DNA from 3 places in the Halomonas sp. EF61 genome. Region 2 is predicted to be linked to each of the others. Evidence: predicted binding sites of a transcription regulator. Region 2 holds the regulator's gene; each other region holds the start of a gene.

Region 1 (7,343 bases), 780 kb from region 2:
GATCGCCCTGGTGCGGGGCGATCTGTTGACCACCTGGCAGGCGCAGTTACCCGAGGACACACCCAATCACTTCGCGATCAATATCCAGCCCGGCGAGCGCGACGACTTCGAGCAGCGGCTCGAGGCCATCGCCGAGGCCAGCAGTGATCTCTACCCCATGGTCCGCGGGCGTATCACCGCGATCAACGGCCAGCCGCCGAGGCAGGCCGTGCCCCCCGAGGCGAGGGGAGAAAACGCCCTGCGCCGGGAGCTCAACCTGACCTGGCGGGCGGACCTGCCGAGCGGTAATCGTCTGGTGGCCGGCGAATGGTTTGCCTCGCGCGCCGAGGTCGGCGGCTGGCTCGACGAGGTGGACGCCCAGCCGTCCTCGGCGCCCGCAGGCGATGACGTCGCCGAGACGGCGCCGATCTCCATGGAACGAGAACTGGCAGAACGTCTGGGGCTGGCGCTGGGGGATCGTTTAAGTTTCACCATCGGCGCCGACACCCTGGTCGGTGAGATCACCAGTCTCCGCGACCTCGATTGGGACAGCTTCAAGCCCAACTTTTACGTGATCTTCCCGCCTGGTGTGCTGGAACGCTACGGCCATAGCTACATCACCGCCTTCTATCTGGAGCAGCAGCAGAAACGCGAACTGGGGAGCCTGGTCCAGGCCTTCCCGGGGGTGACGCTGCTCGACGTGGATGCCCTGCTGGGGCAGGTCCGTGAGGTGCTGGGGCACGTGACCCGGGCGGTGGAAGTGGTGCTGGCCTTCGTGCTGCTGGCCGGGGTCAGTGTGCTCTACGCCGCGTTGATCGCCAGTCAGCCGGTACGTGCCCACGAAAGCGGCTTGTTGCGCGTCTTTGGCGCAGGTTCCCGTCTGCTCGCGCGGGTGCAGTGGGCTGAATTTGCCGTTCTGGGACTGGCCAGCGGCCTGATGGCGGCGCTGCTGGCGGAGGTCGCCACGGCCGCGTTATATCTGCTGTGGCTGGATCTGCCGCCGCGGGTGCATCCCTGGGTCTGGCTGCTGGTCCCGACGCTCGGCGCTGTGGTACTGGGCCTGGTAGGGCATCTGTTGTCCCGTGGCATTCGGCGACAGGCGCCGGCGGCGAGCCTGGGGCTGCTGGGCGAGGCCTGAAAGGCGAATCATCATGAAAGGGCGGAGCGTCTCACGAAACGCGAAGCGCCTCATGCAAAGCGATGCGCCTTATGCAAAGCGAAGCGCCTTATGCAAAGCGATGCGCCTTATGAACAGGGAAGTGCGTCATGAAGGAGCGACGATGACCAGGACCAAGGTGGCAAAGGGAAAGAAGCGGGGCTCAACCAGCAACGCCTCTCGCAAGAACGCCTCCGGCAAGACCATGTCCGCCGAGGAGTGTCAGCGGTTTCGGCTGCTGTCGGCCCAGCTTGAATTGGCCCAGCGAGCGGATCGGGCAGTGGTAGTGCTGGTGGCCGGCCACGCCGCCACCGGCAAGGGCGAGCTGATCAACCTGCTCAACCACTGGCTGGAGAACCGGTTGACCGAGGTGCACGCCCTGGTGCCCGGCGACGAGGAGCGCCGACGACCTTACTGGTGGCGATTCTGGCGGCGTCTTCCGGGGCGTGGCCGGCTCGGGGTGTTCGTCCATGGCTGGGTCGGCGATGCGGTGCTGGCGCGGGCCTCCCGCGCCTTGGGCGAGGGCGCCTACAATGACCGCATCGAACAGATGCGTCAGTTCGAGGCGGAGCTTGCCGCCGACGGGGTTCGCCTGGTCAAGCTGTGGCTGCAGATCGATGCAGACACCCAGCGACAACGACTCGAGGCCTGGGCCGCCGACCCTGCCAGTCGCTGGCAGGTTACCGACGAAAAGTGGCGCCGCCACGCCCAGCATGGCCTGCTCGATGAGCTTGCCCGCGACCTGCGTGCGCGCACCCACTGTCGCCACAGTCCCTGGATCGAGCTCGACGCGAGCCCCGGCAACGACCTGCTGCCCCAGGTGGCCGAAGTCCTCGAGAAGGTCATGGCAAGCCCTGTCCCGGCCCTCGAGCGCCCCGAGACTCCCCCACTGAATGCCATCGCTCCCCCCCGGCTCGACGCCCTCGAGCATGACGACCCGCCCCCCCGACTCAAGAAACGCGACTACAGCGAGCGCCTGGCCGACGCCCAGGCCAGGCTGGCCCAGCTGGCGCGCAGTGCCGCGCGCCAGGGAGTGCCGTTGGTGGTGGTATTCGAGGGCCATGACGCTGCCGGCAAGGGCGGCGGCATCCATCGCCTGACCTCGGCAATGGATGCACGTCAGTACCGTGTGCATCAGATCGCTGCGCCCACCGAGGAGGAGCGCCTGCACCCGTGGCAGTGGCGCTTCTGGCATCGTCTGCCCCGCGATGGCCGGGTGGCGATCTTCGACCGCTCCTGGTATGGCCGGGTGCTGGTGGAACGGGTCGAAGGCCTCGCCGACGAGCGGGACTGGCGACGCGGCTTTGAAGAGATTCGCCAGTTCGAGGCGCGCCTGCTCGAGCACGGCACCGTGCTGGTCAAGCTGTTCCTGGCCATCGACAAGGACGAGCAGCTCGAGCGTTTCGAAGCCAGGGCCGAGACCCCTCACAAGCGGCACAAGCTCACCGACGAGGATTGGCGCAACCGCGAGCGCTGGGACGACTACCAGCAGGCCATCGACGAGATGTTCGCGGAAACACATGCCCCTGGCGGCGAGTGGGTGCTGATCGACGCCAACGACAAGCGTCGGGCGCGCCTGGCGGTGATCGAGGAGGTGAGTCGGCGGTTGTCGGCGCGCCTGCCGCTGGATTGAGTGACCGATGTCCTGTCAACACTGCTGAAGGCCTGTCGACGGGTTCGTTCAGGCGCTACAGTGAAGGCTGACACAACTGCCGTATCGGCAAAGATCGTTGGCGTTTGCCAGGTTCTATTTTCACACCGGAGGTGAAAGTTCATGAAGTGCCGTCTGTCTTCCCGCCACGCCGTCCCTTTCGTGGCGCTGCTTTCTCTGGGGGCGAGCGTCGCACAGGCCGACGCCGAACGTCTCGAGGCTGACCTGCGTGCGGCCCTGGAGCGCGAAGGTACCCTCGAGATCGGCGAGGTATCCGATGAGCTGCTCGGCAGCACCACCAGTGCCGAGAACCTGACCCTGACCGGCGACAACGGCGAACGCCTGACCATCGCGCGCTACCTGGTCGAGGGCGACTACGACGCACCGGAAGAAGTGGTGCTCGAGGACATCGAGCTGGTCGACCGGGGCGCCAGCATGCTGCTCGAGCGGCTGGTGTTCGAGGAGCCCGGCCAGCCGGTGCTCGATCTGCGTGATCTGCCCTGGGATGAAGACAACCCGCTGGCCGGGATTAGCCTGGAAGGACTGGTAATGGATCAGCGCCAGGGCAAGGTGGGGGCGGACCTTCCCTGGGGCGACTATCCCGGCCGCATCGAGATCCAGAGCCTGGGCGCCAGCGACGTCAGCGCCGATGCCATCGGCAGCCTGACCCTGACCGGGATGAGCGGCTCCAGCGACAACTTCGAGGAACTCGGGGCCGGAACCTTCTCGCTGCCGTCACTCAGTCTGACCGGCCTCAAGGGGCTTGCGAGCGACGCGCCCACGGTGGACGCCCTCGAGCTCGAGGACCTGGAGATTGCCACCGATCGGCTGGTGGCAAGCCTTGAGCATCTGGTGGCCGACGGCGACATGAACGACGGCGAGTACAGCGGGCGCATGGACAACCTGACGGTGGATCTGGCCAGGATGATCGAGCTGGCTCCGGTGGACGAGCGCACCCAGCTACGCCTGGTCAGCAACGTGCTGACCGATGGCTCCGGACAGCTCACCCTGGACGCCGACATGGACGGTACCTGGGAGGCCAACGGTGCCAATGGCCAGGTGGCCAGCCGTTTCGAGATGACCGCAGCCGATGCCTTCCGTCTCGGCTTCGATAGTGACCTGCCGGTAAACCTGCCCAAGGGCCAGGACCCTGCGGCCTACTTTGCCGGCCTCGAGGACTGGACCGAGCTGGACACCCAGGGCGGCGACGTCTCGCTCAGTCTCAGCGATCTGGGCGTGTTTGGGCGTATCGCGCCGGTGGTGGCGGCGACCCAGGGGGTGTCCGAAGACGCCCTGCTCGAACAGCTCAGGACCCAGTCCGAAGGCTTCGGCATCATGATGGGACCGCAGATCGGCGCGGTGCTCACGGGGCTGGTGCAGATGATGGCCGGCGAGGCCAGCGAGATGTCGATCGACCTCAGCCTGCCACCCAGCCGACAGCTCCAGAAGCTGGCCCAGGACCCGCTGGGGCTGCCCCAGGCGTTGTCCATGGAAGTCACGATGGACTAGGGCTTGGCGGAAAAGTGCCTGCGCTCGGTAATACGGCGTAAAAAATCGGATCAATATGCTCATTTACGCCCCGTAGTGGACCCGTAGTGGACCCGTATTGGAGTAGTGGCGGGCACTCTTTCAGGCCACGCTTCAGTCTGACTGAAGCCAAGATGAGAAATCATGCAGCAGCCCATGACGGTCTTTCATGTGAAAGCGGTCATGGGCTGCGCTATGATGGCGGCCCGCTTTTCGCGATTGCCCCTTGAATCCCCCGCTGCGAGGTTATGCCGCCGATGTTCAGCCGTGATATGCAGATTGCCGGTTTCGATGATGCCCTGTTCGATGCGATGCAGAAGGAAGTCGCCCGTCAGGAGGCTCACATCGAGCTGATCGCCTCCGAAAACTACGCCAGCCCCCGGGTGATGGAAGCCCAGGGTAGCCAGCTGACCAACAAGTACGCGGAAGGCTATCCCGGCAAGCGTTACTACGGTGGCTGCGAGTACGTCGACGTGGTCGAGCAGCTGGCCATCGACTATGCCAAGGAGCTGTTTGGCGCGAGCTACGCCAACGTCCAGCCGCACTCCGGCTCCCAGGCCAACGGCGCGGTCTTCCAGGCCCTGGTCAAGCCCGGTGACACCGTGCTGGGCATGAGCCTCGACGCCGGCGGTCACCTGACCCACGGCGCCCGCCCGAACTTTTCCGGCAAGCACTACAATGCCGTGCAGTACGGCATCGACGAGTCCGGCCGCATCGACTACGACGAGGTGGCCCGCCTGGCCCGCGAGCACCAGCCGAAGATGATCATCGCCGGTTTCTCCGCCTACTCGCAGATCATCGACTGGGCACGCTTCCGCGAGGTCGCCGACGAGGTGGGTGCCTTCCTGCTGGTGGACATGGCCCACGTGGCCGGCCTGGTTGCCGCCGGTGTCTACCCGAATCCGCTGCCCCACGCCCATGTGGTCACCACCACCACCCACAAGACCCTGCGCGGTCCGCGTGGTGGTCTGATCCTGTCCGCCGAGAACGACGCCGACATCGAGAAGAAGCTGCAGTCTGCGGTCTTCCCCGGCGGCCAGGGCGGCCCGCTCGAGCACGTCATCGCGGCCAAGGCGATCTGCTTCAAGGAGGCCATGGCGCCCGAGTTCAAGACCTACCAGCAGCAGGTGGTCAAGAACGCCCAGACCATGGCCAAGGTATTTATCGAGCGTGGCTACGACGTGGTCTCCGGCGGCACCGAGGATCACCTCTTCCTGCTGTCGCTGATCAAGCAGGGCCTGACCGGCAAGGACGCGGACGCGGCCTTGGGTCGTGCCCACATCACCGTCAACAAGAACGCCGTGCCCGGTGATCCGCAGAGCCCCTTCGTGACATCTGGCCTGCGTATCGGCACCCCGGCGGTCACCACCCGTGGTTTCGGCGAGAGCGAGTGCGGTGATCTGGCTGGCTGGATCTGCGACATCCTCGACGTCATGGCCAAGGGCGAGTCCACCGAGGCCATCGAGGCCGAGGTCAAGGCCAAGGTGGAAGAAGTCTGCGCCCGTCTGCCGGTCTACGGCTGAGTGCCCGGCGGGGTGACCCGTCCGCCTGAGGCCACCAAAGACACCCCCGAGAGCTCCGCTCTCGGGGGTGTCGTCGTTCTGGGGCTGTGTGCTTGCAGCGGGGCGTCGGCTGTCGATGCACCATTGTGGTGCCTTATCCTGCACCGGGCACGGCCGCGTCCGCCCCGGACCTGACGGGGCCTCGTTGCGCTGACGTCTACCTTCCCTTCATCTGCTTGTTTTCCCGTTGCTCTTCTCAGCGCTGGCGCAGCCCTTGCTTTGTATCTCGGTGAACCCTTTTGATGCGAAGGTCCCACCATGCACGCCAGCACGACCCCCCTAATCGGTGCCTTCGACGGGCCCAGGCTGCTGTTCACCGACCTGGATGGCTCGCTGCTCGACCACCATGACTACGGCTGGAAGCCCGCCGAGCCCTGGCTCGATGCCCTGCGTGAGGCCGGCGTCGCGGTGATCCCGGTGACCAGCAAGACCCGCAGTGAACTGCTCGGCCTGCGCCAGCAGCTCGGCCTTGCCGATCGCCCCTTTATCGCCGAGAACGGCGCGGTGATCGCGCTGCCCCCCAGCTGGTGTCACGCCCGACGCGAGGGACAGCCGGGCCCGGATGGCCTGGTGATCCGCACCATCGGGGTGGATATCGGGCTGATTCGTCGGCGGGTGGCGATCTGGCGTGAGCGGCTTTCCGCGCGCTTTCTGACCATGAGCGAGATGGCGCTGGAAGACGTGGTGGCCTTCACCGGTCTGGATGAACAGGAGGCTCGCCTGGCACGCCTGCGCGAGGGCAGCGAGCCGCTGTTGTGGGAAGACGACGAAGCGCTGCTGCAGCGCTTTCGCGAGGGCCTGGCCAGTGACGGCCTGCGCATGACGAGGGGCGGGCGCTTCTGGCACGTGCTCGGCGACACCGACAAGGGCCAGGCGGTGCAATGGCTGTGCGCCCGCTTCGAGGCGCTCAAGGGCCGACGCCCCGAGACCCTGTCGCTGGGCGATGGCCCCAACGATGTCGCCATGCTCGAGGCCACCGATGCGGCGGTGGTGATTCGTGCTCGCCATGGCCTCGACGTGTCCCCATGCCAGCCGCGCTTGTATCGCAGCGAGGCGCTGGGCCCCAGGGGCTGGGCCGAGGGGGTTGCGCACTTCTGGGGAGAGCAGGATGCGGCGGAGCCTTCCAGCAGCGCAGATGCCGGCGGCGCCGACGACAAGGATCATCACAAGCTGGGCGAGGAGGGTGAGGCATGAGCGATTTCCACCAGAACGGCATCATCACCGACTTTCACAACCTGACTCGGCGCAAGGTCGAAGACCTGGAGGCGGATCTGGAGCGCTTCGGCCGCCAGCGCCCGCTCGGGCTGATCCTGCCGTCATTGTACTCGGAGCTGGAAGGCCCGGCGCTGGACGCCATCGTCGAATCCCTCGCCCAGGCGAGCTATCTGTCGGAGATCGTGATCGGCCTCGATCGTGCCGACCGGGACCAGTTTCTGCGGGCACGCGAGTTCTTTTCGCGCCTGCCCCA
Region 2 (7,343 bases):
GCTCAAGCGCATGGGCATTCCACTGATCAGCATGACCGGCCGAGCACAGTCGACCCTGGCCCGCCACGCCGAAGCCCATCTATACGCAGGGGTCGAGCGCGAGGCCTGCCCACTGGACCTGGCCCCGACCTCTTCGACCACCGCAGCGCTGGCGCTGGGCGACGCCCTGGCGGTGGCGCTGCTCGAGACCCGCGGCTTCACCGCCGAGGATTTCGCCCTGTCCCACCCGGGCGGCAGCCTGGGCAAGCGACTGCTGTTGACCGTGGCCGACCTGATGCATACCGGCGACCGGCTGCCCTCGGTACCGTCGGGCTCGCCGCTGCGCGACGCCCTGCTCGAGATCACCCGTCAGGGACTCGGCTTTACCTGCGTGGTGTCCCCCGACGGCACCCTGGCCGGGGTCTATACCGACGGCGACCTGCGCCGTACCCTGGATCGCCATCAGGACTTCAGCTCGCTTACCGTGGATGACGTGATGACCACCCCCGGGCGACGCATCGGCCCCGCCACCCTGGCGGCGGAAGCGGTCAAGCTGATGGAGGAAGGCCGGATCACCGCCCTGGCGGTGGTCGATGACGAGCAGCGCCCAGTCGGTGCACTGCATATGCACGACCTGCTGGCCGCCGGTGTCATCTGAGCCTCATTTATCCCTTTACAAGGAACGCCGTCATGTCTCACGAGCTTCTCGCCTCCCTCGCGCCGGAACTGGTGGAGCGCCTGCGCCACATCAAGCTGCTGGCGCTGGACGTGGACGGCGTACTGACCGATGGTCGACTGCACTTCCACGCCGACGGCTCCGAGTTGAAGGCGTTCAACACCCTGGATGGCCACGGCCTCAAGCTGGCCAAGCGCGCCGGTATCCAGGTGGCCCTGATCACCGGGCGCAGCTCCCCCATGGTCACCCAGAGAGCCAGAGCACTCGGCATCGAGCACGTACAGCAAGGGGTCGAGCGCAAGCTGCCCGCCCTTGAATCGCTGTGCGATTCGCTTGGCCTGACCCTCGACCAGGTCGCCTACTGCGGCGATGACCTGCCCGACCTTCCCTGCATCCATCGCAGTGCGGTCGGCATCACCGTGCCAGGCGCCCCCTGCTATCTTCGTCAGCACGCCGACTGGGTCACCCAGGTTGCCGGCGGACATGGCGCGGTGCGCGAGATCACCGACACCCTGCTGATGGCCCAGGGCCGCCTCGACGATATCATCGACAGCTACCTGAGCAACGGACCGCTGACATGAAACTGAGCGCACTGCGTCCAGGCTTTCGCTTCTGGCTGGTCATCCTGCTGCTGGTACTCGGTGGCGGCCTGACGTTGCTCGACCCCCGCGAGAGCAACGTCCCCGACCTGGTACCCAATGACAAGGCCGGCGAGCCCGACTACTACCTGGTGGATGCCCGCCTGACCCGCTTCGATGCCCAGGGCACCCCCCACCAGCGCATCGATACGCCACGCCTTGTGCACACACCGCTCGACGACATCACCCGGGTGGACCAGCCGGACCTTGCGCTGATCGACGACAGCGGCCGAGAGTGGATCGCCGACGCCGACAACGGTGAACTGGGTCCGGACGGCAACCCCCTGACCCTGTCGGGCGACGCCCATCTCGAGGCCCCCGCGGAGCGTTGGCAGCTTGATACCGAGGTATTGGTCTACGACAGCGACAGTGGCCATGTCTGGAGCGAAACGCCAGCCGTCCTACGCCAACCCCCTCAACAGATGCAAGGGGAGCGCTTCGACGCCTGGATCCATGACAATACCGCTCGCCTGACCGACAATGTCACCGGTCATCATCCGCCAGAGCCTCAATAAGGAGCCCCTTCCATGATGCGTCCAAGTCCCGCCCTCCTGCTTGCCCTGGCCCTTGGCCTGGCCGCCGGCGCCACCGGCAGCAGTGTCCTGGCGCTGGAAAGTGATCGCAGCGCACCGATTCAGGTGGAGGCCGACCAGCTGGATCTCGATGATCGCGCCGGTACCGCGGTCTATACCGGCGACGTGCGCATTGTGCAAGGCAGCATGATCCTCACCGGCGAACGCGTCGAGATCCAGCGCAACGACCAGGGACAACTGTCACTGGCGACCGCGACCGGCTCCCGCGCCTACCTCGAGCAGAAGCCATCCCCGGAAGAACCGGTGGTCAAGGGCTGGGGCCGCAAGGTGATCTACCACGTAGCCGAACGCCGCATGGAGCTGATCGACCAGGCTGAGCTGCACAAGGCCAATGACACCTTCGACGGTGCCTATCTGGAGTACTTCCTCGATCGCCGCGTGGTCCAGGCCCGCTCCAGCGCCCAGGGCGTCCAGGGCGAGCAGCGCATTCGCATGACCCTCGAGCCGGAAAGCCAAGGAAACTGATGAAGACTCTCCACGCTCGCCATCTGGCCAAGAGCTACAAGAAGCGTCGCGTCGTCCAGGACATCAGCCTGTCGATCGAGCAGGGCAGCATCGTCGGTCTGCTGGGCCCCAACGGGGCCGGCAAGACCACCTCCTTCTACATGATCGTCGGCCTGGTCAGAGCCGACGCCGGCAGCATCAGCATCGATGATCGGGACCTGAGCCGCGCGGCCATGCACCAGCGCGCGCTGGCCGGTATCGGCTACCTGCCTCAGGAGGCTTCGATCTTTCGCAAGCTGTCGGTGGCCGACAACATCATGGCGATCCTCGAGACCCGCAAGGACCTCGACCGCGAGGGCCGAGAAGCACGTCTCGAGCAACTCCTCGAGGATTTCCACGTCAGCCATATTCGTGACAACCCCGGCATGAGCCTGTCCGGCGGGGAGCGGCGCCGGGTCGAGATCGCTCGCGCCCTGGCCACCGAGCCGGCCTTTATCCTGCTCGATGAACCCTTCGCCGGGGTCGACCCGATCTCGGTGGGCGAGATCAAGTCCATCATTCGTCAACTCAAGGCCCGCGATATCGGCGTCCTGATCACCGATCACAACGTGCGCGAGACCCTCGATATCTGCGATCGTGCCTACATCGTCGGCGACGGCCAGATCATCGCTGAGGGCAGCGCCGAGTCCATCCTCGCCAACCAGCGCGTCAAGGAGGTCTACCTGGGCGAGAACTTCCGCCTCTAGACCGCAGGGCCGCCCGACAGCCGCAGTCGCAGTCGCAGTCGCATCAAGCGGCCGCAACACTTGCCAGCATCAGCATCCAACCGCCGGCCCCGAAAGGGTCGGCCTCACCTTGCACACAGGGCCTCCCTCGAAAGAAGCACCTCCCCCCTACCAAGTTGTTCCACATCGACCTTTACACTCCCTCCCACAGGTCAAAAAACACCAACTTGGCAAGATGCTTGCATGTCTGATGACTCGTCGTTAGGGTAAAGCCTTTCGACAACACTGGTGGATCCCGACCCATGGCCCTCAAGGCGTCACTGCAGCTGCGCATCGGTACCCAGCTGACCATGACCCCGCAACTGCAACAGGCGATCGGCCTGCTGCAGCTTTCGACCCTGGACCTGCGCCAGGAGGTCCAGCAGGCGCTGGAGGCCAACCCCATGCTCGAACTCGAGGACGAGTTCGGCGAACAGCAGACGAGGGAAGCCGTGGAAGATGACTGGGCGGATCAGATTCCCTCGGAACTCAGTGTGGACAGCGACTGGTCCGACACCTACCAGGACCTGGGCACCACCCCCGCCGGCAGTGGCGAGGCGCCGGATTTCGAGCGCCAGGCAAGCTCCCAGTCACTGCACAGCCACCTGAGCTGGCAACTGGCGATGCTCGACGTCAGCGACCAGGAGCGCCTGATCGCCGAGAGCCTGCTCGACGCGGTCAACGCCGACGGCTATCTCGAGCAGACGCTGGATGACATTGCCCAGGGGCTCGAGCAAGACGGTCGTCGCCCCCCTCCCCTCGCCGAGGTGGAGGCGGTGCTGGTTCGGCTGCAACAGTTCGAACCGACCGGAGTGTTCGCCCGCGACCTGCGCGAGTGTTTGATGCTGCAACTGGATAGCCTGCCTCGCGATACCGTCCTGCTGCCCCAGGCCGGACGACTGGTAAGACAGTTTCTCGAGGCGCTGGCCAGCGGCGACCGACGTCTGCTGAAGCGCCGACTAGGACTCGATGACGACCAACTCGACAGCGTCATCGAGCTGATCCGGAGCCTCGACCCACGTCCCGGCAGCCAGTTCGGTGACAGCGATAACGACTACGTCATACCCGACCTGGTGGTACGCCACACCGAAGAGGGCTGGCGCGTTGAACTCAACCCGGATGCAATGCCCCGACTGCGCATCCAGCCCGACTACGCTGCACTGATTCGGCGCGCGGACAAGAGCCAGGACAACCAGTTCCTCAAGGACCACCTGCAGGAGGCGCGCTGGCTGATCAAGAGTCTGTCCAGCCGCAACGACACCTTACTGAAGGTCGGCCGGGAAATCATGGTGCGTCAGATCGACTTCCTCGAGCAGGGAGAAGCGGCCATGAAACCGTTGGTGCTGGCCGATATCGCAGACAAGGTGGAGATGCACGAGTCCACCATCTCCCGCGTGACCACCCAGAAGTTCGTGCACACGCCTCGCGGCGTGTTCGAGTTGAAGTATTTTTTCTCGAGCCAGGTCGGCCAGGATGGCGACGCCCATTCCAGTACCGCCATCCGCGCCATGATCAAATCGTTGATTCAAAAGGAACCTGCCCGCAAACCTCTGTCGGACAGCAAACTGGTGGAATTGCTGGCGGAAGACGGCGTCAATGTCGCCAGACGCACCGTGGCAAAGTACCGGGAAGCCATGAATATTCCGTCTTCCAGCGAGCGCAAGCGACTGCGCTGAGGCCTTGCGCTGCGGCGTCGCTAGCCTAGTTATCGGGAAAGCGCAAGCACTTGAAATTTCGCATGACATCTGCGTCTTTCTGCGTAGCGTCGAGGGGGTTTGCAGGATCGGAAAAAGGGTTACAATCAAGCCACCACCCGAAAGAGCAAGGAGCCTGTCATGCAAGTCAACATCACCGGCCACCACGTCGAATTGACCGATCCCCTGCGTGACTACGTACAAGAGAAGCTCACCCGTGTGGAGCGCCACTACGACAACATCACCAACGTCCAGGTGACCCTCTCGGTGGAAAAGGAACGCCAGCTGGCCGCCTGCACCCTTCACGCCGCCGGTGCCGACCTGCATGCCGAAGCGCAGGACGGCGACATGTATGCTGCTATCGACGCCCTTGCCGACAAGCTGGACCGCCAGCTGGTCAAGCACAAGGAAAAATCCCAAGCCCGCGCCCAAGGCGCCGGAATTCGCTGACTCTCATGACATTGGAAGCCATTCTCCCTCCCGAGCGCACATTGTTCGATGTCCCGGGAGGCAGCAAGAAGAGGGTGCTGGAGTTTTTCAGCACCTTCATTGCGCAGAACACCCCGAGCCTGGACAGCCAGGAGGTCTTCAGTCGGCTGATCGGACGTGAGCGCCTGGGCAGTACCGGCATAGGCAATGGCGTCGCCATTCCCCATGCCCGCAACCCCCACTGCAAGGCGCCCATCTCCGGCTTCCTCAAACTCGCGGAACCTGTCGACTTCGATGCCATCGATGGTGAGCCCGTCGATCTGGTGTTCGTACTGCTGGTACCGGAAGAGGCCGACGACGCCCATCTCGCCCTGCTCGGCCAGGTCGCCGGCGTCATGAACGACGCCGACACACGTCACCGTCTGCGCCACGCCAGCTCCCAGCGCGAGCTTCACGAGCGCCTGCAGGAAGCCATCCGCCAACAGGCGCCAGGGGACGACACTCCCTCCTGATCGCGGCCTTGCCTAGGCCATCAGCAATGGACGCCTGCCCAAGGAGACAGGACATGCAGCTCGTGATCATCAGTGGTCGCTCCGGCTCGGGAAAGTCCGTGGCCCTTCAAGCCCTGGAGGACCTGGGGTTCTACGCCATCGACAACCTTCCCGCGACCTTGCTGGGCGCCCTGGTGGACGAGCTGGAAAACGGTCATTCCCGCCGTATCGCCGTCAGCGTCGACGCCCGCAACCTGCCTGAGGCACTGGAACGCTTCCCCGCCCAGCTGGCGTCCCTCAAGCAGAGTCCGATCGACTGCCAGGTGGTCTACCTGACCAGTGATGCGCGAATTCTGCTCGAGCGTTATTCCCACACGCGGCGCCGTCACCCCCTGACCCGTGATAGCGACATGACCCTGGCGGAAGCCATCGAGTCCGAACAGAAGGCCCTTTCGGGTATTCGAGACCTGGCCGATCTGGTCATCGACAGCTCTCGCCTGTCGGTGCACGAACTGCGTTCGCGCATCGCCGAACAGGTCGCCGACCACCGCAGCGGCCAGTTGAGCCTGACCGTGGAGTCCTTCGGCTTCAAGCGTGGCGTGCCGCCGGATGCAGACATCGTGTTCGATGCCCGCTGTCTGCCCAATCCCTACTGGGAACCATCGCTGCGTGATGCCAATGGCTGCGATCCCAGCGTCATCGACTTCCTCGAACGCTATCAGGACGTCGCCGACATGAAGCGCGACATTCTCGCCTGGGTGCGCACCTGGCTACCGCGCTATCAGCAAAGCCAGCGCAGCTACCTCACCGTGGCGGTGGGCTGCACCGGAGGACAGCATCGTTCGGTCTACCTGGCCGAGGGAATCGCCTCGGCCCTGGCCGACCAGCATCCCCGCGTCCGTCTACGCCACCGCGAACTCGGCCAGCAACGCCGACTGGACAGCGGAGGACTCTAGGCGTGGCCCGACGCACCCTGACCCTGACCAATCGTCGTGGCCTGCATGCACGCGCCGCGACACGCCTGGTCACCTGCTGCCAACCCTTTGACGCCACCGTCACCGTCCACCATGGCAGCCGCTCGGGTGACGCCGCCAACATCATGTCGCTGCTGATGCTGGCCGCCCCCTGCGGAACGGAACTGACCCTGGAGGCCGAAGGCAAGGACGCGGACGCGGTGCTGGACGCTCTGGAGGCACTGTTCGACGCACGCTTCGACGAAGACGCCTGACGTCTTCCCTCTCCTTGTTTTGACCGCCACCCCCTGCCTGCCAAGGACGCCATGCAACTGATCCAGACCGGCAAGTACACCGAGGTCCACTACGATCCGGACCAGGACGCCTTCATCAAGACCTTCACGCCCAAGACCAGCGATCGCTGGCGCTACCGCCTGGGCATCCGGCGCTACCCCGGCCACAATTTTCGCTATGTCGCCGGCCGACTGGAGCGACTGGGTATCGCCACACCGAAAATCCTGTCGGCAGAGCGCTATCGCCTGGTCACCGCCAACGTGCACGGCATCGCGCTCAAACAGCTGGTCCTCGACTCGCCGGAACTGCAGAACCGCTACCTGGACATTCTCGAAGCCTTGTACCGTGACCGTATCCACTGTCGTGGCCTGCACACCGAGAACTTCCT
Region 3 (7,343 bases), 780 kb from region 2:
GCAGTTGGGATCGGTGAACACATAGACGATGCGCTCGGCGTCGGGATCGCCATCGGCGATCCAGGCGCTGTCCTCAAGGCTCTGCCAGGTGGTCTCGTCCTGGGGGCCGCGCACCAGGCGCTCCAGCGGCGCCTCCGACAGATTGTTGGCGTCGGCGTCGATCAGATTGCCGACGATGGCGTGCTCGCCATCCTCGGTGACGAAGATGGTCATCGGCTGTCCGCGATGGCTGGCGGCGAAGCCGCTGAGCCCACCCGGCGCGTCGAATTCACCGTGCACCTCAAGACCTTCCTCCTCCAGCGCCTCGATGGGGGCGGGGTGGTCCTCGGCCTCGACGCTGGACAGTGGCATCAGGCCGAAGGCCACCGCCGCCAGGGTCATGAAGGAACGCTGATGGCGGGGCAGGTCGGGGAGGCGGGGCAGTCGGGGGCGGCGGGGCATGTCGTTACTCTCCGGCATCTTGTAGGACGAATCCCGCGACAAGCGAGAATCACTCGCACTAGGACAGCAGCAAACGCCATCGGTTCGACCGCTGACGTCGCCGGGCAGTGAAAGCGCCAGGGCCGCGCTGTTGTGCGATACACCGAGCGCGCGGTGACTTATCTGTCGGTGCGCACCAGCCACAGTGAACGATAGGGGGCCAGGGTGTCGACGGGCCGCCAGGCGCCCCCTTCCAGCAGGTCCTGCCAGCCGGACTGGTCGAGGCCGTCCAGTACCAGTGGCTGAGGCCGATCGGTGACGTTGTGAATGGCCAACAGTCGACGGCCATCGTCCAGGGGGCCGCGCTGGATCGCCAGCAGCTCCGGTGGTGTGGGGATGACCGTCTGGGCCGCATCGGGGTGGAAGCAGGGTTCCCTGCGACGGATCTCGAGACGGCGGGTGAGGGCGAAGAACACCTCGCGGGTCGGCGTGTGACGGCTGTCCAGCAGAGGTTCCAGCTCCTGGCGGTCCCAGCGCTTGCGATTGATCGAACGCAGGCGCCCACTGCGTTCGACCCCGTCGTGGTCGTTCTGGGTGGCGGTCAGGCAGTGCAGGTAGACGCCGGGGATACCCTTCAGCACCAGCATCAGGTGCTGGCTCAACAGGAAGCGCTCGACCTGCCACGGGTCGGGGCCGCGCCGGGTCCCGCTCATGGCATCGAACCAGGTGATATTGAGCTCGTAGGGGCTGTCGCTGCCGTCGGCCTGCCGGCGCATGCTGACGAAGCCACCGAAGCGCTGCATCAAGGCGACCAGGGCGTCGATCTCGTGGCCTTCCAGCCAGCCTTCCAGCGGGCGCACGCCAATGCCATCGTGGCTGGCGGTGAAGTTCAGATAGCTGCAGCCGGCGGGGAGCTCGGGCAGGCTGTCGAGCCAGCGTGCCAGGGTGCCGGCCTCGCCACTGGTCAAGGTGTGCAGCAACAGAGGTGGCAGCGGGAACTGGTAGACCAGGTGGGCCTCGTCGGGCGGCGTATCCTGTCGCTCCAGGCCGAAGTAGCTGATGTTCTCGGCGTGGGGCACGTTGGTCTCGGTGATGATCAGGGTGCCGGGGGCGACGTGGTCGACCACCGCCCGCAACAGCCGCACCACCGCGTGGGTCTCGGGAAGGTGGATACAGCGGGTGCCGGGGCGTTTCCACAGGAAGGCGACGGCGTCCAGCCGGACGATGCGGGCGCCCTGCTGCAGGTAGAACAGCAGGATGCCGACGAATTCGATCAATACGTCGGGGTTGGCGAAGTTGAGGTCGATCTGGTCCTCGGAGAAGGTCGCCCACAGGTGGCGAACGCCACGGCGGGTGCTGACGGGGACCAGCAGCGGTGAGCTGCGCGGACGCACCACCTCGCTGAGATCGGTATCGGGGTCCATCTCGATGAAGTAGTCGCGCCCGGGCAGGTTGCCGCCGAGATAGTCGGCAAACCACAGTGATTCTCGCGAGACATGGTTGAGCACCAGGTCCACCATCAGATCATGGTGACTGGCCAGGCGCCGGATATCGCGCCAGTCGCCCAGTTTCGGGTCGACTTCGCGATAGTGGATCACCGAGAAGCCGTCGTCGCTGCTCCAGGGGAAGAAGGGCAGCACATGGACACCGCTGAAGACGGTCTTCAGGCGCTTGCTCAGGAACTCATCGAGTACCGCCAGGGGGGGCTTGTCGGCATCCAGCAGCGAGTCGCCATAGACGATCAGCCACTGGTCCTGCTCGCTCCACAGCGTCTGGCGTGCACCATGACGGTGCCTCAACCCGGCCCCCTGCGCTTCGATCATGCGCAGCAGACGGCGCAGGACCTCTTCGCTGCGTGCACCATAGAGAGGCGCGAGCAGCTCTGCGGCACGCTGGCGAAAGTCGTCGGGTTCCAGGGGGGAGAGGTGGCTTGCCATGGTGTCCTCCGCAGGCGTGGGGGCGCCTTGCCCCGTGAGCGCTCGCCATTTCATTGACGGCTAGAAAGAAAGTATCAAGCACAGGGCGTGCCAACTCAGCTGAAATCGCGGATGACCTGGGCCATTGCGCTGGGCGGGGCAGGCCTCAGCCGTTACACTATGGCGACATATTTTTCCTGCCGGACTGTCCGCTATGCATTGCCCCTTCTGTGGCGCCCAAGAGACCCGAGTGACTGACTCCCGGCTGGTCGCCGAAGGTGATCAGGTGCGCCGACGGCGGCAGTGTGCTGGCTGCGGTGAGCGCTTCACCACCTACGAGACCGCTGAACTTATCATGCCACGGATCATCAAGGCCGATGGCTCGCGGGAGGTGTTCGACGAGATCAAGCTGCGGGCCGGCATGCTGCGGGCGCTGGAAAAACGCCCGGTCAGCGCCGAGTCGATCGAGGCGGCGGTGGAACGTATCCGCCAGAACCTGCGCGCACGAGGCGAGCGCGAGGTCCAGGCGCGGGTGGTCGGTGAAGAGGTGATGAATGCCCTCAAGCGCCTCGATCAGGTGGCCTATATCCGCTTTGCCTCAGTCTATCGACGGTTTCAGGATATCGACGAATTTCGCGCCGAGATCGACCGCCTGGCCCAGGAGCCGAGTTTCTCGCCCGACACCGGGGAGAGCACATGAATCCGACGGACAGCACGGCAGGCCAGGATGAAGCCTGGATGGCCAGGGCATTGAAGCTGGCCGAACGCGGTCGCTACACCACCATGCCCAATCCGAGGGTCGGCTGCGTACTGGTCAAGCACGGCAAGCATCTGGCCGACGGCTACCATCAGCGCGCCGGGGAACCCCACGCCGAGGTCCATGCACTCGAGGCTGCCGGTGAGCACGCCCGAGGCGCCACCGCTTACGTGACGCTGGAACCCTGCTCCCACCAGGGGCGCACAGGGCCTTGCTGCGATGCCTTGATCAAGGCCGGTGTCGCCAGGGTAGTGGTAGCCATGCAGGATCCCAATCCTCAGGTGGCGGGACGCGGTATCGCACGACTGCGTGACGCCGGGGTCGAGGTAAGGCTCGGTTGCCTCGAGGCGGACGCCCAGGTATTGAACGCCGGCTTCGTGTCGCGCATGACCCGGGGGCGTCCACGGGTCAGCCTCAAGCTCGCCATGAGCCTCGACGGCCGTACCGCCATGGCCTCCGGCGAGTCCCAGTGGATCACCGGTGCCGAGGCTCGGCGTGACGTCCAGCGGCTGCGGGCTCAGAGCTGCGCCATCCTCACCGGGGTGGATTCGATCATCTTCGACAACTCGCGGCTGACGGTGCGTGCCGATCAGCTCGGGCTCGATGACGCCGAAGTCATCGCCCGACGCCAGCCGCTGAGGGTCGTGGTGGACTCGCGCCTGCGCATGCCGCTGGCCGCGGCCTGCCTGAGCGAGCCAGGGGAGACGCTGGTGGTCTGCGTCGAGGGCAGCGAATCCCCTCGCAGAGACGCGCTGACGCGCTCCGGCGCGCGGGTGCTGGAGATGCCAGCAGGCGACGACGGCCGCGTCGATCTTGGCGCGCTGCTCAAGTGGCTAGGTGACGAGGGCGGCTGCAACGAGCTGTTGGTGGAGACCGGCGCGACCCTGGCAGGTGCCTTGATGGATGCCTGTCTGGTGGACGAGTTGCGTCTTTACATGGCGCCGACCCTGCTCGGCTCCGGCGCGCGCGGGCTGATGGCGTTGTCGGGTATCGAACGCATGGCCGAGCAACGGCCTCTGGAAATTCTCGATATCCGCGCCCTCGGCAAGGACTGGCGCATTCTTGCGCGCCCGGCGCTGGCCGCCTGCACCGAGCACTGATTCGACGAAAGTCGCCGGGGGATCGCAGTAGCGGGGCTTCATATAAGCGGCGCCCAACGCGGAGTCGCAGTGTCCGATCTTGATATAAGCGGCGCCCGACGCCCTGTCAGGTCTTTGTCTTTGACTGGCGCCCGACGCCGCGCCACGGTACCCTGACGCGGTTTCTGGCCGCCGTCGCGAGTGGCCATTTTAGATCCAGGGAGCATACATGTCGCAGTCTTCCAGCGGGGGCCTGGCCCCTATTGCCGAACTCGTCGAGGATATCCGCCAGGGCCGCATGGTGATCCTGATGGACGACGAGGATCGGGAAAACGAAGGTGACATCATCATGGCCGCCGAGAAGGTCGAGGCCTGGCACATCAACTTCATGGCGGTTCACGCCCGTGGTCTGATCTGCATGCCGATGACCCGGGAGCGCTGCGAACAGCTCAAGCTGCCGCTGATGGTGCAGGACAACGGCTCCGGTTTCGGTACCAAGTTCACCCTGTCCATCGAGGCCGCCGAAGGGGTCAGCACCGGCATCTCCGCTGCTGACCGCGCGCGCACGGTGCAGGCCGCCTGCGCGCGCAATGCCAAGGCAGAAGACATCGTCCAGCCCGGCCACATCTTTCCGCTGATGGCCGAGCCCGGCGGCGTGCTCCGGCGCGCCGGCCACACCGAGGCGGCCTGCGATCTGGCCGCCCTGGCCGGTTGTGATCCCAGCGGTGTGATCTGTGAGGTCATGAACGACGATGGCAGCATGGCCCGACGTCCTGAGCTCGAGCGCTTCGCCGAGACCCACGGGATCAAGATGGGCACCATCGCCGACCTGATCCACTACCGGATCCACAACGAGCAGACGGTAGAAGAGGTCGAGCGACTGCCAGTGACCACCGCCTACGGTGAGCTGACCGCCCACGTCTTTCTCGACCGCACCCACAAGGTGCACCACCTGGCGCTGGTGAAGGGCTCGCCGAGTCCGGACAGCGTGACCACGGTGCGGGTGCATCTGGCCAACGAGATGCGTGACCTGATGTGCCTGGTCAAGGGCGAGGACGCCTCCTGGCGCGCCCACCAGGCGCTGGAAGAGGTGGCGCGGGCCGAGCAGGGTGTCTTCGTGCTGCTCGATGACATGCGTCCGCATCAGGACCTCAACGATATGCTGCAGGTGTTCCTGGAGCGCCGCCGCACCGCTCGCGGCAGCGAGTCCGACGGCGCCGGCAACTACCTGACCATCGGCACCGGCTCCCAGATCCTGCGCGAGCTCGGTGTCGGCAGGATGCGTCTGCTGAGCTCACCGTGGAAGTTCTCCGCGCTGTCGGGTTTCGATCTCGAGGTGGTGGACATCGTCTCGCCAGCTGATATCAGCGGTTGATTCACGCCGGGCGAGGCAGTAATGCTGGCGTCCGGTGTTTCGGTTTTTACCAGGGGACAGGCCCTTTGACAGGGTCACCCCGACTACCGGCCCCAGGCCGGTACATTCAGGAAGATTCAAGATGCAACCTATTTCCCAAGTCGAAGGCAGCTTCGTCGACGTCCAGGGCCGCTACGTGATCGTCGTGGGCCGCTTCAATCACCATGTGGTAGATAGCCTGGTCGAGGGCGCGGTGGACAGCCTGGTGCGCCACGGGGTGGACATGGAGATGATCGACATCGTCCACGTCCCGGGTGCCTGGGAACTGCCGCTGGCGGTCAAGCGTGTGCTCGCGGTGGCGCGTCCCGACGCCGTGGTCGCGCTCGGCGCGGTCATTCGCGGCGGTACCCCGCACTTCGAGCACGTGGCCGGCGAGTGCAATTCCGCGCTGTCGCGGCTACAGCTGGAGTTCGACACCCCGGTGGCCAACGGTGTGCTGACGGTCAACTCCATCGAGCAGGCCATCGAGCGGGCCGGCACCAAGGCCGGTAACAAGGGCGTCGAAGCCGCCATGGCCGCCATGGAGATGGTGTCGCTGCTGCGTCATTTTGGTGACGATGCCGAGGAGACCCCCGCATGAGCCGCGAACAGCGTGCGCCCAGCAAGGCCCAGCAGTCTCGCCGTGCGGCTCGCGAGCTGGCGGTGCAGGGACTTTATCAGTGGCAGATGACCGACAAGTCCATCACCGCGGTCGAGGCCGAATTTCGCAGCCAGGTGCCCGATGACGACCTGGAGGTGCACGAGAACTGGCTCAAGGTCATGGAAATCGCCGATCTGGCGCTGTTCCATGAGCTACTGCATAACGTCGCACGCTACCGCAAGGAGCTCGACGCCTCGATCTCGCCGCTGCTGGACCGCCGCCTCGAGGACATCGATCCGATCGAGCTGGCGATCCTGCGCCTTGGGGCCTACGAGCTGTCCAAGCGTCTGGAGGTCCCTTATCGGGCGGTGATCAACGAAGGGGTCGAGCTGGCCAAGTCCTTTGGCGCCACCGATGGCCACAAGTACATCAACAGCATTCTCGACAAGCTGGCCATCAAGCTCAGAAGCGCCGAGGTCAGTGCCCGTCGCCGCTGAAGGTCGCGCCTGATGTACGGAGAATTCGAACTCATCGAGCGCTGGCTGGCGCCCACGACGGGCGAGCCCGGCAAGGCCTCCGGCGTCTCGCTCGGGGTGGGTGATGACGCCTGCCTGATGCGCCCGTCGCCAGGGCACGAACTGGTCGTCAGCGTCGACACGTCGGTGGAAGGGCAGCATTTTCCCGAAGACGCACCGCCGCAGGCGCTGGGGCATCGCGCCCTGGCGGTGAGCCTGAGTGATCTGGCCGCCATGGGCGCGCAGCCGCGCTGGTGTCTGATGGCACTGACGTTGCCCGAGGTGGAAGAGCAGTGGGTGGCAAAGTTCGCCCAGGGCTTCCATGCTGTGTGCGACGAGGCGGACATGACCCTGGTCGGGGGCGACGTCACCCGGGGCCAGCGCGCCGTCAGCGTCACCGTGATGGGCGAGGTACCTGCGGGCGAGGCGCTGCGTCGCGACGGTGCCCGCGCCGGCGACGTGCTGGCGGTCACCGGTGCGCTGGGTGGCGGCGCCGGGGGACTGGCGGCCTGGTACGAGGGTCAGCGAGATCTCGAGTCACCGCTGCTTGCCCGCTACTTGTTGCCCCAGGCGCGCTGGCAGGCAGGTCTGGCGCTGCGGGGACTGGCCAGCGCGGCCATCGACGTCTCCGACGGCTTGCTTGCCGACCTTGGTCACCTGCT

The links. The regulator sigma-54, encoded in region 2, starts transcription at its own class of promoters, with help from an activator protein. The targets are predictions, from matches to a motif close to TGGCACNNNNNTTGCTNT.
Region 1: a site for sigma-54 is predicted at 6,079-6,096, ahead of NFI08_RS12980 (HAD-IIB family hydrolase). Genes of this name have one in related genera too.
Region 3: a site for sigma-54 is predicted at 2,433-2,450, ahead of NFI08_RS12965 (sugar phosphorylase). Genes of this name have one in related genera too.

Annotation. Positions count from the first base shown of each region.
Region 1 is NZ_JAMSHM010000002.1:934,028-941,370, reverse strand. Features, by position in the region: gene NFI08_RS13000 (ABC transporter permease) at 1-1,117, shown strand, start outside; gene NFI08_RS12995 (hypothetical protein) at 1,260-2,768, shown strand; gene NFI08_RS12990 (hypothetical protein) at 2,910-4,295, shown strand; gene glyA (serine hydroxymethyltransferase) at 4,571-5,836, shown strand; gene NFI08_RS12980 (HAD-IIB family hydrolase) at 6,134-7,069, shown strand; gene NFI08_RS12975 (glycosyltransferase family protein) at 7,066-7,343, shown strand, end outside.
Region 2 is NZ_JAMSHM010000002.1:150,045-157,387, forward strand. Features, by position in the region: gene NFI08_RS09740 (KpsF/GutQ family sugar-phosphate isomerase) at 1-637, shown strand, start outside; gene NFI08_RS09745 (KdsC family phosphatase) at 670-1,236, shown strand; gene lptC (LPS export ABC transporter periplasmic protein LptC) at 1,233-1,808, shown strand; gene lptA (lipopolysaccharide transport periplasmic protein LptA) at 1,821-2,351, shown strand; gene lptB (LPS export ABC transporter ATP-binding protein) at 2,351-3,076, shown strand; gene NFI08_RS09765 (RNA polymerase factor sigma-54) at 3,358-4,770, shown strand; gene hpf (ribosome hibernation-promoting factor, HPF/YfiA family) at 4,930-5,238, shown strand; gene ptsN (PTS IIA-like nitrogen regulatory protein PtsN) at 5,244-5,729, shown strand; gene rapZ (RNase adapter RapZ) at 5,783-6,664, shown strand; gene NFI08_RS09785 (HPr family phosphocarrier protein) at 6,667-6,936, shown strand; gene NFI08_RS09790 (BUD32 family EKC/KEOPS complex subunit) at 6,988-7,343, shown strand, end outside.
Region 3 is NZ_JAMSHM010000002.1:925,179-932,521, reverse strand. Features, by position in the region: gene dsbG (thiol:disulfide interchange protein DsbG) at 1-441, opposite strand, end outside; gene NFI08_RS12965 (sugar phosphorylase) at 600-2,357, opposite strand; gene nrdR (transcriptional regulator NrdR) at 2,551-3,036, shown strand; gene ribD (bifunctional diaminohydroxyphosphoribosylaminopyrimidine deaminase/5-amino-6-(5-phosphoribosylamino)uracil reductase RibD) at 3,033-4,193, shown strand; gene ribBA (bifunctional 3,4-dihydroxy-2-butanone-4-phosphate synthase/GTP cyclohydrolase II) at 4,402-5,547, shown strand; gene ribH (6,7-dimethyl-8-ribityllumazine synthase) at 5,669-6,166, shown strand; gene nusB (transcription antitermination factor NusB) at 6,163-6,663, shown strand; gene thiL (thiamine-phosphate kinase) at 6,676-7,343, shown strand, end outside.